Regions from separate parts of the Brevibacterium sp. 'Marine' genome, predicted to be linked through region 1. Evidence: riboswitches for the same ligand, from Rfam matches in the RefSeq annotation. Region 1 holds a riboswitch; each other region holds the start of a gene.
What was found. Region 1 has a riboswitch for thiamine pyrophosphate ahead of HF684_RS03740 (TenA family protein). Riboswitches for the same ligand answer to the same signal wherever they lie in the genome.
Positions count from the first base shown of each region.

Region 1 (5,609 bases):
GTGCTCGGTGTGCGGGAGTGAAGCGACGAACTCGCGGATGTGCGGGTTCTCTCCTTCGTGGATGAGCGGCACACGCACAGCATGGCCGATGAGTGCGAATGCGGGGTGGTCGATGATTCTGGTGTCCATGGTCGAACTCCCTTCGATCGTCAGGCGGAACCTGAGTGACTGTTGGCTGCGAAGGGGACCGCCATTTCGCAGAGCCTCGGACGGAGCCGTACCGTGGACGGACCGAAAGGCGCGCGTGAATGCCTCCGTCGATCCGTATCCGTACCGCACGGCTACACTCAGCAGATCCTCGCCGTCGATGACGTCACCGGCGGCGACGGTCATTCTGCGCCTGCGGACATATTCCGAGAGCGGAATTCCCGCCAGCGATGAGAACATCCGCCGCAGGTGATACTCGGTCGTGCCGAGCCTGGCGGCCAGCGCACCGATCTCGACGGACTCCGCGGAATCGGCAGTCAGGTTCGACTCGATGGCGTCGATGAGTGTATTGAGTTCAGCGATCACGATCTCTCCCTTCACTCATCCATACTTCCCGTGGCCCAGGGTGTCCCGCCCGACAATCTGTGCCCGATTCGATCAGGTTTGGGATGGTGGTGCGTCCCTGCGGGGACGCACTCCGTCAGTCGCCCGGTGCCAGGCTGGGTGCCTCGTCGATTCCGAAGCGGGTCTTCAGCGCTCGGCGTGCGGCGAACCAGCCGTTCATTCCGTGTACGCCCGGGGCCGGCGGGGTCGCCGCCGAACACAGGAACGCCCCGGGCACGCCGAGGCTGTAGGAGTCCCAGGTCAGGCGCGGGCGAGCCATCATCCGGTAGAAGGACACGACGCCGGTGGCGATGTCCCCGCCGATGTAGTTCTGGTTGTGCCCGGCCATCTCGGAGGCGGGGATGGCGTTGTGGGCGACGATGCGGTCGCGGAAGCCCGGGGCGAAGCGTTCGATCTGCCGTGTCACGTATTCGGTCGGATCGAGCGGGCAATCGAAGGGCACGTGCGCGTACGTCCACAGCGGCCGCAGGCCGTTCACCTCGCGGGAGGGGTCGAACACGGTCGGGTCGGAGACGAGGCACACGGGATGGTCGGGCATCCGTCCATTCATCACCTGCGCCTCGGCGGCGGCCATCTGCGCACGTGAGCCGCCCACGTGGATCGTTCCGGCACGGCCGACCTCGGGGTCGGACCAGGGGACCGGACCATTGAGGACGAAGTCGACCTTGGCCGCGGCGTTGCCGTGCTTGAACGTTCGCAGGCTCGTGTCGACGTGGGCCGGCAGCAGGCCGGAGAAGATCTGAGCGGCGTTCAGCGCCGAGGTGTCGAGCAGGTAGGCGCGGCCCTTGGGCAGGTCGGTGACGTGGGTGATCGGGGCGTTCGCGTGCACGGTGCCACCGTGAGCTTCGAGATCGGCGACGAGGTGGTCGATGATCGCTTGAGATCCGCCGATGGGGGAGGGCCAGCCTCCGGCATGGGCGACCGTGGAGAGCATCGTGGCCGTCGCCGCGGTGCCCATCGCCGGCAGCCCGCCGATGGCGTGCGCGGCGACCCCGGTGAACAGGGACTGCGTCGACTCGTGGGACAGCGGAATGTTCCACGCGGGGCTGGCCTGGGACAGGAGCCGCAGACCGAATTTCACGACGTTCGCAATGCCGGGAACATCGCGGAGGGTCTCGGGCACGGAGCGTTTGTCACCGAGGGAGAGCCAGATCGCGTCATCGACACGGTCGAGCAACGGGGCGAAGAATCGCCGCCATTCCGGTCCCGCCTCGCCGAGGCGGTCGACCGTTTCGTCGAGATCGTGGAAGGCCAGCGCGGCCGGTTTCCCGTCGAGGGGTTGGGCGTAGGAGATCTCGGGGGTGGTCAGCTCCATGCCGCGGGCGCGCAGGTCGAAGTCGACGAAGAAGGGGCTGGCGATCGCCAGGGGATGAACGGCCGAGCAGATGTCGTGGGTGATGCCGGGTGCCAGGCCGAGGTCGAGTGTGCGGGCACCACCGCCAATCGTGGCTTCAGCTTCGAACACCTCGACGGAGAGTCCGGCCCGGGCCAGAGTGACCGCGGCAGACATGCCGTTGGGACCAGATCCGACGACGACTGCATCAACACCTGTGCTCATGAGGCCAGTCTAGGCCAGTGGGCTGGGCGGCCGAGATGCGCAGTCCCGGGCGGCTGAGTGCGGCTCAGCTGCCGTAGGCGGTGTCGAAGAAGGCGCGTTCGAGATCGACGGCCTGATTCCAGGTGCGGTTCAGGGTCTCGGCCTCTGCGCCCTCGTCGTCGGTCGGGAACACACGTTCGAGCTCGTCGACGAGGAACTGCACCCACTCGCGGAAGGCCTCGCCTCGGTGGAGGTCGATCCATCCTCGGTGAACCTGCCGCTTCGGCATCTCCTCACGGGACTCGGCCCAGTCGAGGTAGAGCCATTCGGCGACGACGAGGACGACGAGCAGCTGCGGATACGACGCCGAGGCGACAGCAGCATCCATGAGATCGCGGAAGCCCGCCGTCGGTATGGTCAGTTCGGGGTGGAGGTAGGCGGCGGGCGCGACTCCCAACTCGGCGAAGGAATCGACGAAATACGTGTCCTCGTCGGCGACGAGCATGCCCAACTGTCGGGCGAATCGCAGCTTCGCGTCGAGCTCATCGGCATGGGCCACGCAGGCGCCGAGCATGGACAGGAACGATTCGAAGAACTGATAGTCCTGCACCAGATAGTCGCGCAAGACGGTGTCGTCGACGGTACCGGCGAACAGTTCCCTGACGAACCGGTGGTCGACGGCCTCCGCCCATTGCCGGCTGGTTGATCGCAGCAGTGCCGATACCGCTCCGTCAGCGGCCACGCTGATCGACGTGTCCAAGTCTGTGGTGGTCATTGCGATTCCACTCCCTCCGCCGGTGCTCACCGGATCAGGTTCAAAGGGTCTGCATATGCACTCTCAGCGCCGGCTCGCTCGGCGCTCCCCTGTAGGACTTCGACACTATCACCCGCGACAAGAACTGTTGCCAGAGTGATCGAATCAGTTCCGGCAGGTCAGGACTGGCCGATCCAGATCGCGATTGTCGAGCACCCATGTTGCCTTCTCCCACGGAGCTGCCTCGGAGAAGTAGAGACGCTGACCGCCGACGTAGCGATGATTCGACGCGGCCTCGGGATCGGCGGCGAAACCTCCGGCAAACCGCTCGTTTCCGCGTGGTACTGAGATTTCGAACGGCACCTCGACCCACATGCTCGCATCCCAGAGACCCACCAACTCGGGACGGTGGAGGAAGATCCCCTCGACGAGGAGGATGCAGTCCTTCGGCAGACTCCGAGGCTCCGGCGCCAGCGGACCGTCCTCGTCGACGTCCCACACAGCTGGAACGATCGCATCACCTCGACGAAACGGTTCGACGACGGACTCGACGAAAGCTTCGTAGTCGTAGGAATGACGATAGAAAGTGTCTGGTCCCTTGCCGTGGGCGTAGCGGATTTCCCGAGGATGGTGGAAGCCGTCGATGCTGATGGCGGCGACCCGTCGGTGGGAATCTTGTCCAGGAACGTCCGCAGCGGTCTTGGCCAACTTCACGAGCTCGTGAGCGAGCATCGTCTTCCCGGCCCCATCGACCCCATCGAGGGCAATGAGGGCACGTTGCCCCGGCCGGACGGTGCGCAGCTCTGCCAGCAGATCGATCAGAACTCGGGCCCGGGAACTCACCACGCTGCGGACCCGGCGGGGGACACCGACGGCGGGGACGCCTCGGCGAGGGTGTCGGACACGTACTGCGCTATCCGGTCAACGGCTGGCTGCCGGCCGGCCGACAGTTCGGCGGACTCGACCGACGGGTTGTAGTTCGTGTTCGTATTGATGTCGTAGACGACCTCGCGGCCGTCGGCGGTTTCGATGAACTCGATGCCGGCGATCTCGATGCCGAGACCTGAGAGCAGCGTCTCGAGGCGCGCGATGAGCGGGGTTGCGGCCGTGACGTCGTTTCGACGGGCGAACTGGGGAACGTCCGGGCTGGCCCCGGCACCCGGGACCTCGCAGGCATCGGCCGGGCACAGTTCGAACGACCCACCTGAGACGTCGACGCGCACCGCATAGTGGAAACGTCCGCCGATGAACTCGGCGCGGGTGATGAACGGCTGAGCCGGCTGCACATATTCCTGGATGAGCGTGATTCCGTCGATCGGCGCATTCGTGCCACCGGGCGCGAACTCATCGGCGGCTGCCTCGAGCTCGGCGAGGGAGTCGAAACGGCGCACACCGAGGCCCTTGCCGCCCTGATTGTGCTTGGTGATGAACGGGGGAGTGAAGCCGGCAGCCGCCTCGACGAGCGCCTGCGATCCGAACGCGGCCGCGGTGCGTGGCACGTCGAGGCCCTGGCCGGCCAGCTCGCGATGCTGTCGGATCTTGCTCACCTCGAGCTCGTAGACGTCGCGACCGTTGATGACTCGGCGGCCGGCGGCGGCGAGCCAGTCGAGGACCGCTCGCCCGTACTCCTTCACCTGCGGATCGGTGCGGGTGTGCGCCGACGCCGACAGCCGCGACCAGAACAGGCCGGCAGGAGGTTCGGCGGCAAGATCGATCGTGGTCTCGGGCAGCAGCCATTCGACATGGGCGACGCCGAGGCGGTCGAGCGCATCCGTGAACGGAGCGATCCATTCCTGATTGTCGTGGATGATGTGCACCGCGGGAGCGTCGCCGACGGGCAGGGTATGAGAACTCATCGCGCACCTTCACTGTCGGGAGCCGATGCGACCGAGAGTATTCGGAAGCATCGGCGGATCTGCTCAACAATCCTACGCCCTGGTGTCCAGGCCTTCGTCGTGTCAGTGCGGCGGCGTAGACTCGGGACATGGCTATCGCAAAGCAGCCCGTTGTCGTGCTCGACGCCCCCGACGCCGGTGAACTCGCGGAGTTCTACGGCAAACTCCTGGATTGGTCTGTCACCGTCGACGAGGACGGCACCTGGGCAGAAGTCGTCTCCAATTCCTGGCCGCCGATCTGCATCCAACAGGTCGAGGACTATCACGCACCCAGTTGGCCCGGTCAGGCCCACCCGCAGCAGATGCACCTCGACGTCATGGTCGACGATCTCGACGTCGCCGAGGAGGCTGTGCTCGAGATCGGTGCAGGCAAAGCCCCCGAACAGCCGGGAGAAACGTTCCGAGTGTTCCTCGACCCGGCCGGTCACCCGTTCTGCCTGTGCAAGGGATGACCGCGCCATCGCCGAGGCGGCCCCACCCGCCCACGGCGCGCTGAGTCATGCGCGCGCTCGCCTCCTTCGCCGACCGTGATCCCGTTCCGTGGGCCAACGGCGGCGGTCAGACCACCGAGCTCGTCGGGCTGACGGATTCGGTGGAGCTGACTCCAGGTCTTCACCCCTGGCGATTGAGCATCGCCAGGCTCGAACGTGTGGGCCCGTTCTCAGCCCTGCCCGGAATGGCGCGCACCTTCCTGCCCACCGCCGAGGTGGCCCTTGAGATCGACGGTCACGTGCATCGCGTGCCGGCCCTCCGACCGGTGCACTTCCACGGAGAGCAGAACGTGAGCCTCGTCGATTTGGCCGACCCCTGCTTCGCCGTCAACCTCATGGTCGCCGATGACAGCACAGACGACGTCGCCTGCGACGCTGGT
Region 1 covers NZ_CP051626.1:868,663-874,271, forward strand. Annotated here, with positions in the region: gene HF684_RS03730 (GyrI-like domain-containing protein) at 1-513, opposite strand, end outside; gene HF684_RS03735 (NAD(P)/FAD-dependent oxidoreductase) at 629-2,110, opposite strand; gene HF684_RS03740 (TenA family protein) at 2,175-2,864, opposite strand; TPP riboswitch at 2,859-2,965, opposite strand; gene HF684_RS03745 (uridine kinase) at 3,009-3,689, opposite strand; gene HF684_RS03750 (alpha-L-glutamate ligase) at 3,683-4,699, opposite strand; gene HF684_RS03755 (VOC family protein) at 4,828-5,190, shown strand; gene HF684_RS03760 (HutD family protein) at 5,238-5,609, shown strand, end outside.

Region 2 (5,609 bases), 280 kb from region 1:
CTCGGCGGGGTCGAGTTCCACGCGACCGAAACCGGTGGCTTTGACCTTCACCCCGGCCTCGACGAGGCGCAGCAGGGTGGGCAGTCCGTCCTCGTGCATGCCCAGGTGGTCGATGCTCACCGCCGGCAGTGCGGCGATGCGTGCGGTGAGGTCGGCATCGATGGTGCGGGCGTCGATATAGAGCTCGGCATGCCATCCGACAAGGTCATGGACCCGTCGGGCGAAGCTGTCGAGGGCATCGAGAGTGGCCGAACCACCGCGGGCGATATTGAAGCGCAGCGCCTTGATGCCGGCCTCGTCGAGGCGGCGGATCTGTTCATCGGTGGTCGCATCCGGCAGCTGTGTGACACCGACATAGCTGCCGCCGAGCCCCCGCAGCGCCTCGACGAGGTACCCCTGGTCGAAGCCCTGGAACGAGCCGGAGACGACGGCACCTCCGGCGACGTCGACTCCCACCTCGGGCAGGCTCTGCAGCCTCGCGCGATAGTCGGCGACCGTGAATGGGTCGGGCAGATAGCCGTTGTTCTCGATCAGCGGATGGGTCGGATCGATGATGTGCAGATGCGCGTCGAAGGCACGCTGAAGTTCGCTCATACCGTCAACCTACATCGCCTCCGCAACGCTCGTTCACGGCCTGGCGCGTCAGTCGAATCGTGCACACTGCGATAGACGCGCCACGCCCTGAACGACGGTCAGTCCGCCTTGAGGCCGACGGTCGGATCGGGCAGGTAGACCTCTCCGCCAGAGGCGAGGAATTCGCGGCTCTTCCGCTGCATTCCTGCCAGGGCCTCCTGAGCCTCGGCGCTGCCGTAGGTGTCGCGGATGTCCTGGGAGATGCGCATCGAGCAGAACTTCGGCCCGCACATGGAACAGAAGTGCGCGGTCTTCGCGGGTTCCGCGGGCAGCGTCTCGTCGTGGAACGCCTCGGCAGTCTCCGGATCGAGGCCGAGCGCGAACTGATCCCGCCAGCGGAACTCGAACCGAGCCTTCGACAGCGCATCATCGCGGGCCGTCGCGCCGGGGTGGCCTTTCGCGATATCCGCGGCATGCGCGGCGATCTTGTACGTGATCACCCCGGTCTTGACGTCGTCGCGGTCGGGTAGGCCGAGATGCTCCTTCGGGGTGACGTAGCAGAGCATCGCCGTGCCGTAGCGGGCGATCTCGGTCGCCCCGATCGCCGAGGTGATGTGGTCGTATCCGGGTGCGATATCCGTGACCAGCGGACCCAAGGTGTAGAACGGTGCGCCGTGGCAGAGCTCCTGCTGGCGTTCGACGTTCTCCCGTACGAGGTGGAGCGGAATGTGCCCGGGGCCTTCGACCATCACCTGGACATCGTGGGCCCACGCACGTTCGGTGAGTTCGGCCAGTGTGTCGAGTTCGGCGAACTGGGCGGCATCGTTGGCGTCGGCGATGGACCCCGGTCGCAGTCCGTCGCCGAGTGAGAACGCGACATCGTAGCGGGCGAAGATCTCACAGAGCTCGTCGAAGTGGGTGTAGAGGAAGTTCTCCTCGTGGTGGGCAAGGCACCAGCCGGCCATGATGGACCCGCCGCGGGAGACCATCCCGGTGACCCGGTCGGCCGTGAGCGGAACATAGCGCAGCAGCACACCGGCGTGGACGGTCATGTAGTCGACACCCTGCTCACACTGTTCGATGACCGTGTCGCGATAGATCTCCCAGGTCAGCGCGTTCGCATTACCGTCGACCTTCTCCAGCGCCTGATAGATCGGGACGGTGCCGATGGGGATGGGGGAGTTGCGGATGATCCATTCCCGAGTGGTGTGGATGTCATTGCCGGTCGACAGGTCCATGAGGGTGTCGGCACCCCACTTCGCGGCCCACCGCAGCTTCTGCACCTCCTCGGCGATGGAGCTGGTGACCGCGGAATTGCCGATGTTCGCGTTGATCTTGACGAGGAATGCCTTGCCGATGATCATCGGTTCGGATTCGGGGTGGTTGATGTTGTTCGGGATGATCGCCCGACCGGCGGCGAGTTCGGCACGCACGAGCTCGACATCGCACTGCTCGCGGAGTGCGACGAACCGCATCTCCGGGGTGATGATGCCCTGCCTTGCGTAGTGCATCTGGGTGACCGTGCGACCGGTCTTGGCCCGACGCGGAACCGGTCTGCGTCCCTTCCACTGCTGCGACGGGGCACCTCGGCGGACGGCGGCACGACCGTCATCGGCGATGCGGTGGCCGCGGGCTGCGTACGTTTCGGTGTCGAGGCGATCCTCGATCCACGGAAATCGCAGAGCTGGAAGTCCCTCTTCCGGAGTGCTGCCCGGTCCGACGGTGCGGTAGACGTCGACGGGATCGTTGGCCCGGCCGTTCGAGTCCTCGAGTTCGATGCGGGTCACGGGAACGCGGATGCCGTGCTCCGTGTCGTCGACCCACGCCGGCGAATGCGTCGGATACTGCTCGAGGGTGAATTCGTCGTGCGAATCTGCGTCAGACGAAGTCGTGGCAGGGGCGGGTGTTTCAGGGGTGAATGCAGTCATCTGCAGTCCTCACTTCCTACGCCGGTATCAACCGGATCAGGTTCTACGGTCTCGGACGATGCAGTCCGATCTCAGCCCGTGCAGCGGGCTCCCGTGGGGTCGTGCAATTCGTATCACGATCGTCGTGGTGAGGACAACCGCGGTGTCGGCGGATTCGAGGCCCGCCGGGGGTGCGAGGTCAGCTGCCTTGGAGGAACGCCTTCGCAGCGGCACCGAGAGCGAGCACATCGGAGACCGCGACCATCTCGCGGGCCGAGTGCATCGAGTACAGGGCCGGACCCACGTCGACGGTGGTCATTCCCAGTCGGGTCGCGGTCAGCGGTCCGATCGTCGACCCGCAGGGCATCGCATTGTTCGACACGAAATCCTGGTAGTCGACCCCAGCGGCCGTGCATGCCTGCGACCACACGGCCGTGCCGACCGCATCCGTGGCGTAGCGCTGCTGAGCGTTGAGCTTGAGCAGGGGACCGCCGCCGAGGCGGGGGCGGACATGCGGGTCATGTCGTTCCGGATAGTTCGGATGAGCAGCATGCCCGGCATCGGAGGAGACACACACCGAGGAGGCCATCGACGCGAGATAATCGCTGCGCGTCGACTGCGGCAGCAAGGAGGCGACGATGCGTTCGGTGACGTCGGCGAGGAACGGGCCGCATGCTCCCGAGCGCGAATTCGATCCGATCTCCTCGTGGTCGAAGGCCGCGAACAGGGGGATGCCGTCGAGGCCGTCGGCATCGAGCTGGGTGAGCGCGGTGACACCGGCGTGGACGGACAGCAGGTTGTCCAGCCTCGGCGAGGCGAAGAACTCCTCGGCCGCACCGAAGAGGGCCGGTTCCTGAGTGGGGATGGTGTAGACATCGTGGCCGACGACGGTCTCGGCATCGACTCCGGCGGACGCGGCGAGCAGTTCGATGATGTCCGCCTCGGCGAGGTCGGCCAGGCCGATGACGGGAGCGGTATGACGCTGCTTGTCCAGGGTCAGCCCCTCGTTGACCTGACGGTCGAGGTGGATCGCCAGCTGCGGGATGCGGGCGATCGGTCCGGTGCGGGCGAGCACGATGCGGCCGTCGGCGAGGCCGAGACGACCGGCGAAGGCGAGCTCACGATCGAGCCACGAATTCAGCAACGGCCCGCCGTAGACCTCCACCCCGACCTGACGGGTGCCCTCAGCGGTGTACTCGCCGCCGGGTTTGAGTTTGAACGCCGGGGAATCGGTGTGGGAACCGAACACACGGAACCGGTCAGCCGCCTCGGTGACGGTGGGATTCATCCACGCGATGAGCGCGCCGTCCCGGATGACGTAGTGCCCGGTCCCAGGTGTCAGCGCCCAGGGAACGGACTCGTCGAGGTGGGAGAATCCGGCTTCTTCCAGGCGTTTCGCGGCGGTGGCCACCGCGTGATAGGAGCTGGGGGAGGCGCTGACGAAGTCGCCGAGGTCGGCCGCTGTCGTCGCGGCCCGATCCGGTCTCGGGAGTGATTCATTCATTTCCCCAGCCTATCGTTTGCGGTAGTTTGGAGGTGAAGAAGATCAGGTCTCAGACGCCGGGTTGCCACCGGGTCCGAGAATCAGGCGGGAGCAGCGATCCTGCTGCCGCACCAGCGACGGCAAGGAGTGTTCGACGTGAACCAGTTCGTGACGGAGTGGAACACCTGGCGCGACTCACGGAACTCGGCACTGGCGAAACCGTTCGGCTGGCTCAGCGTCGTCGGGCTGCACTGGCTCGAGGACGAATCGACCTGGACCGACGCCCCCGGCACCTTCACCGTCGACGACGGGTGGGTGACCGTGTCCCTGGACACCGGAATCAAGGCCGGTCCAGCGGCGGAGACGTTCGACCTGCTCAGCGCGGTCGGCGACGGCGGAGACGGTTCGGATTCGACTGGTTCCGGGGCTGGGACTGGGGGAGGTCCTGGGGCTGGGACTGGGGCGAACGGCGCGGGTGTGACCAACTCGGGGCCGACCCGGGCGACGAGCCCGGCCGTGCCCAGCGACACCTCGACCCTGCCGAGGGTCACGGACCAGGCCGACGCGGCGGCCGGTGCGGGCGCAGATTCTGCGGCTGGTGCGGATGGTTCTGCTGGTGCGGATGCCGGATCGGATGCCGGTTCACAGGCGACCGGCGGACACGCAGCCGTGCCCGCTCGACCTCAGGTCCGCGTCGAGGAGAACGGGTTCAGCGCGAAACTTCCGACCGGCGGATCGCTCAACTGGTTCACCGTCGGCAACGTCCTCTACGAACTCATCGACCGGGCCGGCCGCCTCGGTGTGCGTGTGCGCAATTCGAAGTCCCCGCTGTTGGGCAAGTTCTTCGAGGTTCCGGTCTTCGACCCGGACCCGGACTTCGTCTTCCTCGCCCGATTCACCCGGTTCGACCCGTTCAAGACCTACCCGATCGAAACCGCTCAAGAGGATCTGCAGCTGCAGACGCAGGCGGCGGGAATCGTCACGTTCGACACTCAGCACGGTGAGGTGAACCTGCTCGCCACCGGGTGTCCGAAGACCGGGCTCCAGCTGGACTTCCACGATTCGACGAACGGGAGCACCACCTCGGCGTGGCGGACCATCGATCTCGGAGTGCCGAATCAGGACGGGTCGCTCGTCGTCGATTTCAACCGTGCGGTGAACTACCCGTTCGCGTTCACCTCGTTCGCCACCTGCCCGGCCCCGATCGAGGGAAACGTCGTTCCCTTCGACGTCACCGCAGGTGAGCGGCGTCCCCCGTTCTTCTACTCGGAGGCCGGGATCAACGTGCCGTTCCTCTTCTACGTGTGGTGGGACGAAAACAGCGCCGAGGTGACCCGCCCCTGGTACTCACGATTCGGCCTCGACATCACCATCCTCAACCCCAACCACGACGACGGGCGGATCTCGCTGGTCGGCTTCGACGGGGTCGCCATGTCCGGTGGGGATCTGTCCCCGCTGGGGCGCAAGGCCCGGTCGCGGCTCATCGATGTCGCCACCGAAGCGCTGACCTCACGGATTCCGGTCATCGGCATCGGCGCATACTCGGCGTTCGTCATCCAGGCCCAGCGCGAGCTGCGGTCGCAGCAGGGGTATGTCGATGGCATCGAGACCGAATACTCGGCCCCCGAGGACCGGCTGCTCATCGT
Region 2 covers NZ_CP051626.1:586,884-592,492, forward strand. Annotated here, with positions in the region: gene HF684_RS02580 (amidohydrolase family protein) at 1-594, opposite strand, end outside; gene thiC (phosphomethylpyrimidine synthase ThiC) at 693-2,501, opposite strand; TPP riboswitch at 2,497-2,605, opposite strand; gene HF684_RS02590 (M18 family aminopeptidase) at 2,680-3,984, opposite strand; gene HF684_RS02595 (DUF1684 domain-containing protein) at 4,120-5,609, shown strand, end outside.
Region 2: it holds a riboswitch for thiamine pyrophosphate, as region 1 does, so the genes downstream of both, thiC (phosphomethylpyrimidine synthase ThiC) here and HF684_RS03740 (TenA family protein) in region 1, are expected to answer to the same signal.

Region 3 (5,609 bases), 830 kb from region 1:
CGACCCCGGCCAAGGCCTACCTCATCACCGCCGAACAGTTCGCCGATGTGGCCGCCCAGGAGATGCACCGCCCACCCGAGCCCGACAGTCCGCTGGAACGCCTCGTCTTCGACCTGCCGGCCGGCAGCTCCCATTCTCTGGGCCCGGGCGGCTACGAAACGCTGCTCGTCCTCAATGTCGCCGATGGCGTCCCCATGGTCACATTCACCGCTGCCCACAGTTCGTCCGACATCCAACACACTCAGCCGCAGGAGCCGTATCTGGCGATGCTGCGCACGGGCACAGCCGAGGTCAGAGCCGCTTCTGGGCTTCCCCAGCCCGCAGCTGCACAAGCGTGAGGTCGAGCAGCGGAGTCGCGACTCCCAGCTCCTCTGCCTTGGCCGACAGATCGCCGAGGATGTGCTCCGTTTCGCTCGGCAGCCCTGCCGTCACATCCCGGTAGAGGGATGAGGTGAAGGCAGAGCCGTCCTCGGTGAGCATCTGCAGCGTCATGTCGTGAGAGGCCTCCGACACCGGGTGTCCGGCCGCGGCCGCCACGGCTTCGAGTTCGTCGATGATGGCATGCACGTGCGATCTGCCGCCTGCTGCCATGATCGCCCCGACCGGGGCGCGGAACAGACAGGTGACGACTCCCGCGGCGGCGATGAAGGTCCACTTCTCCCACAGCCCGTCGATGACTCCATCGACGATCTGGAGTTTGAATCCGGGGGCGTCGAGGGCCTCGGAGATTCGCGTGGGTACGGCCGCGCCGTGAAGATCGCCGATGGTCATCACCGCAAGGTCGGTGAGCTGGACGACGGCTCCGTCTCTGATCGTGCCGACGATCTTGACGAACCCGCCGAGCACCTGCCCGGGGTACCTGTTGTGAAGCTTCTCGATCTGGGCCATGCCGTTGAGGAACGGGATGATCGTCGTCTGCTCTCCCACAGCCGGTCCGATATCGTCGATGACCGAGTCGAGTCCACCCGCTTTGACCGCGACGAGGACGAGGTCGAAGGTCCGCGTTGAGGCACTGAGCTCCTCGGCGGTGATGACATCGACCTGGTTCGTCCGATCGGCACCGGGAGCGGTGAAGCGCAGTCCGTCCGCGCGGACCGTCGCCGCCCGAGCCTGCCGGAGCAGGAACGTGACATCGCGCCCGGCTTCCTGCAGATAGGTGCCGAACGCTCCGCCGGTGGCGCCTGCCCCGGCGATGAGAATCGACAGGTCGGCGCCTGCACCGCGTCCGGTGGATGTGCTGTCAGCTGCTGGGGTCATTCCAACTCCTCCGTGAGCACCCGTGCGACCGCAGCGGGGTCGTCTGCCGAGGTTATCGCACGGACGACGACGGCACGGTTCGCGCCCGCCTGCCGGATCGCGTCCAGTCTCTCCCCTGCCGCGATGCCGCCGATCGCGAACCACGGTTTGCTCGCCTTCGCGGCGGCAGCGGTCAGCAGTGCCGTCCCCACTGCGGCACGGCCGGGTTTCGTCGGGGTCTCCCAGACCGGCCCGACGCAGAAGTAGTCGGTTTCCGGGTCCGCCTCGGCGGCGAGCGCCTGCTCGAGGGAATGGGTGGAGCGTCCGAGGATGACGTCGGGGCCGAGCACGGCCCGGGCCTGACTGCTGGTGAGGTCGCCTTGACCGACGTGGAAGACATCTGCGTCGGTCAGCAGCGCGACATCGGCGCGGTCGTTGACGGAGAAGAGTCTGCCGTGGCGTGCGGCGACATCCCTGAGGACTTCCAATGCTGCGATCTCGGCGCGGGCCTCGAGGCTCTTGTCCCTCAGCTGGATGATGTCGACTCCCCCGCGGTAGGCGGCGTCGAGGAACTCGGCGAGGTCGCCTTGAGCGGTCCGGGCATCGGTGCACAGGTAGAGCGACGCTTCGGCCAAACGGGCCTGCCTCCAGGCTCTCTTCGTCTGCCGCGCTGCGGTGCGCGGTGGCATCTGTGTGGTCATGGTCATAGAGTAGAGGAGTTCGCGGGAGCCTCCCAACGAGGCTGAGAGGGCGTAAGAGCCGACCGTCAGACCTGATGCGGATCATGCCGCCGGAGGGAGTAGCTGTGAGAGTCATCATCGTCGGCGCCGGGATCATCGGCCTGTCCACGGCCTGGTATCTGCGCCGTTTCGGTGCCGATGTCACCATCATCGATCCTGCCCCCGCCCAGGGTGCGAGCCATGCCGCCGCGGGGATGATCGCTCCCGCTGCCGAGGTGGTCTGGGGGCAGACTCCCCTGTATCCGCTGATGCGGACCTCGGCTCAGATGTTTCCGGAATTCGCCGCCGAGGTGGCGAGCGCCGCCGGCACCGATCTCGGTTTCACAGATGCCGGGACCTTGGTGTGTGCGGGTGACCGGGCTGATCTGCAGGCTCTGCGGGAACTGCGCGAAGCACAATCGCGATCGGGTTTCGCCACCGAGCTCATCACCGGCAGTGCCGCCCGCCATATCGAACCGTCGCTGTCGCCTGCCGTGGCCGGGGCTGTGCACATTCCCGGTGATCACTCGATCGATCCGCGTCGTGTATCGGCGGGACTGCTGTCTGCTCTTGCGGCTGGCTCAGAATCGCTCCTCATCCGGCAGCGGGTGGCCGAGCTGCTGGGGGATGGTGCGGCGACAACCGGCGTCACACTGGGAGACGGCCGCCGGTTGGAAGCCGACCAGGTGGTCGTCTGCGCCGGCAGCGCCACCACCGAGATCGCCGGTGCCCCGCCGCTGCCGATCCGGGAAGTCTGGGGTGATGTGCTGCGCTTGCGTGCCCCCGCCGAGGCGACTCCCCTGCTGACTCGGACCATCCGCGGGTTGGTCAACGGTCGTCCTGTCTACCTGGTTCCCCGCCCCGACGGTGAGATCGTGCTCGGTGCCAGTTCCCGTGAGGACGGGCTCTCCGGCACCCCTGCCGGGGCGATCCACCGGCTGCTCTCTGACGGGCAGCGATTGGTCCCGGGCATCCTCGACGCGGAGATCACCGACATCACCACCCGTGCTCGTCCTGGTTCTCCCGACGACCTGCCGATGATCGGGCGCATCGATCCCGGCTGCGTTGTGAGCACCGGCTACTTCCGACATGGCATCCTCTTGGCCCCGTTCGGCGGCCGGCTCGGCGCCGAGCTCGCCCTGGGTGCTGCCTCCGACTGGCCTCCTGACGGGACGCTCGAGTCCGTGTCCCCACACCGCTTCACCACAGACCACACCACCGCCTACCCGATGAGGAGCAACTCATGACCGATCGCGACCACCCACCGACCATCGTCCTCAACGGCGACCATCATGAGCTGCCGGGTGCCACCTCGGCGCTCGACCTCATCGCCGAGGTCACCGGACGGGAACTGAATCCCGATGGGACACCGGCCGACGGCGGACGCTTAGGGCTGGCCCTGGCCGTCGACGGCGAGGTCATCCGTCGCGGTGCCTGGTCCGGGTTCGCCCTGGCCGACGGGCACACCGTCGACATCGTCACCGCAGTGCAGGGAGGCTGAGATGAGCTGGATGGTCGATGACGTGGAGATGTCGTCTCGCCTCGTGATGGGCACGGGCGGGGCGAGTTCCCTGAGCATCCTCGAAGACGCCCTCGTGGCCTCGGGAACCGAGCTGACCACAGTGGCGATGCGGCGCTTCGACGCCGAGTCCCGGGACTCGGTGTTCACCATGCTGCAGCGTCTGGGAATCCGGGTGCTGCCGAACACCGCCGGCTGCTATACGGCCCGGGATGCCGTGCTCACCGCCCGACTGGCCAGGGAGGCCCTGGAGACGAACTGGGTGAAGCTCGAGGTCATCGCCGATGAGGACACCCTGCTCCCGGACCCCGTCGAGCTCTTCACCGCCGCCGAGGAGCTCGTCCTCGACGGGTTCACGGTCTTCGCCTACACGAACGATGATCCGGCTCTGGCGAAACGTCTGGAGGATGCCGGGGTGGCCGTGGTGATGCCGGCAGGTGCTCCGATCGGCAGTGGGCTGGGCATCCTCAACCCTCACAACATCGAGACCATCGTCTCCCGTGCACAGGTGCCCGTCATCCTCGACGCCGGTGTCGGCACCGCCTCCGATGCGGCTCTGGCGATGGAGCTCGGGTGCACCGCGGTTCTCCTGGCCTCTGCCGTCACTCGCGCTCACGACGCCCACGCCATGGCTCGGGCGATGGCTCTGGCCGTCGAGGCCGGGCATCTGGCGGCCGGAGCCGGGAGGATCCCCAAACGACCGTTGGCATTGGCATCATCGCCGTTCGATGGAATGGTCGCAGCACAATGACCACCGCTGCCTCCACTCCTCCGTCGCTGCCGCCGCTCGTCGACCCCGTGGACTCCCTGTCCCGGACGGAGCTGGAACGCTACTCCCGGCACCTGAGCCTGCCGGGATTCGGACTTCAGGGACAACGGCGTCTGCGGGCCGCCTCGGTGCTGGTCATCGGCGCCGGAGGACTCGGTTCACCGGTGCTCAGCAATCTCGCCGCTGCCGGCGTCGGACAGCTGACCATCATCGATGACGATGTGGTCGAGTCGTCGAACCTGCAGCGCCAGATCATCCACCGGGATGACGATGTGGGTCGACCGAAGGTCACCTCTGCCGCCGATGCCGTGCACCGGCTCGATCCGAACTTCGAGGTGCGCACGATCGAGGAACGGCTGAGCCCGGAGAATGCGCTCGGTCTCTTCGCTGCACACGATGTCGTCATCGACGGGGCGGACAACTTCGCGACCAGGTACCTGTCCAATGATGCCGCCGAACTCACCGGCACCCCGCTGGTGTGGGGCACGATCTTCCGCTTCGCCGGTCAGGTGAGCACGTTCGTCCCCGGTCACGGGCCGATGCTGCGCGACCTGTTCCCGGATATCCCGGAACCCGATTCGGTGCCCAACTGCGCCGAGGGCGGAGTCCTCGGCGTCCTGTGCGGAACCGTGGGCTCGGCGATGGCGACCGAGGCGATCAAACTCATCTGCGGCATCGGCACCCCTTTCATCGGTCGGCTGCTGCGCTATGAGGCGTTGACCGGGGAGTACACGACCCTGCGGTTCTCCCCCGATCCCGACCGTCCCCCGGTCACTGATCTCACCGAGGTGGCCGCCGCCTGTGCTGTGGACCTTGACGGCGGCGGCATGGCAGAGCCTGCGGCGGATGAGATCGACGTCGCCGAATTCCTGTCCGTCGAAGACGATGTGCTTGTCGTCGATCTGCGGGAGGACTGGGAACGTGAACTGGCGGTCATCCCCGGCTCAGTCCATCTGCCTCTCGGCGGCCTCCGAGACGGCGGGTGGCGGGCCCTGGAGTCGGCGCTCGGTGACTCCGGTCGAGCAGGGTCACCGGTCGATATCGTCATCCACTGCAAGTCCGGGGCCCGGTCGGCCGAAGCCGCCCAGATACTGTCCGGTTCGGTGCCGGCCGGATTCCGTCTGCGCTCCCTTGCCGGCGGCATCGATGCGTGGGAGGCCGCCGCTCGGGCCCCGGCAGACCAAAGGGACCAGTGACCGGCAGCTTCAGCGGCCCAGCGGCCGCTTAGCTCAGGAGCCGGACCGGTCGGCCAGTCGTGATCGCAGTCCCCGCTCACCGGCTCTCATCACTGCTCCGTGCATGAGTCCGGACAGCGGTCGCATCGCTCGGATAGTCGTTCTGCTCGTCGTCACACACCACAGAGAAT
Region 3 covers NZ_CP051626.1:1,694,310-1,699,918, reverse strand. Annotated here, with positions in the region: gene HF684_RS07605 (DedA family protein) at 1-338, shown strand, start outside; gene HF684_RS07600 (2-dehydropantoate 2-reductase) at 292-1,257, opposite strand; gene thiE (thiamine phosphate synthase) at 1,254-1,937, opposite strand; TPP riboswitch at 1,949-2,053, shown strand; gene thiO (glycine oxidase ThiO) at 2,042-3,202, shown strand; gene thiS (sulfur carrier protein ThiS) at 3,199-3,456, shown strand; gene HF684_RS07580 (thiazole synthase) at 3,458-4,225, shown strand; gene HF684_RS07575 (ThiF family adenylyltransferase) at 4,222-5,439, shown strand; gene HF684_RS07570 (SRPBCC family protein) at 5,473-5,609, opposite strand, start outside.
Region 3: it holds a riboswitch for thiamine pyrophosphate, as region 1 does, so the genes downstream of both, thiO (glycine oxidase ThiO) here and HF684_RS03740 (TenA family protein) in region 1, are expected to answer to the same signal.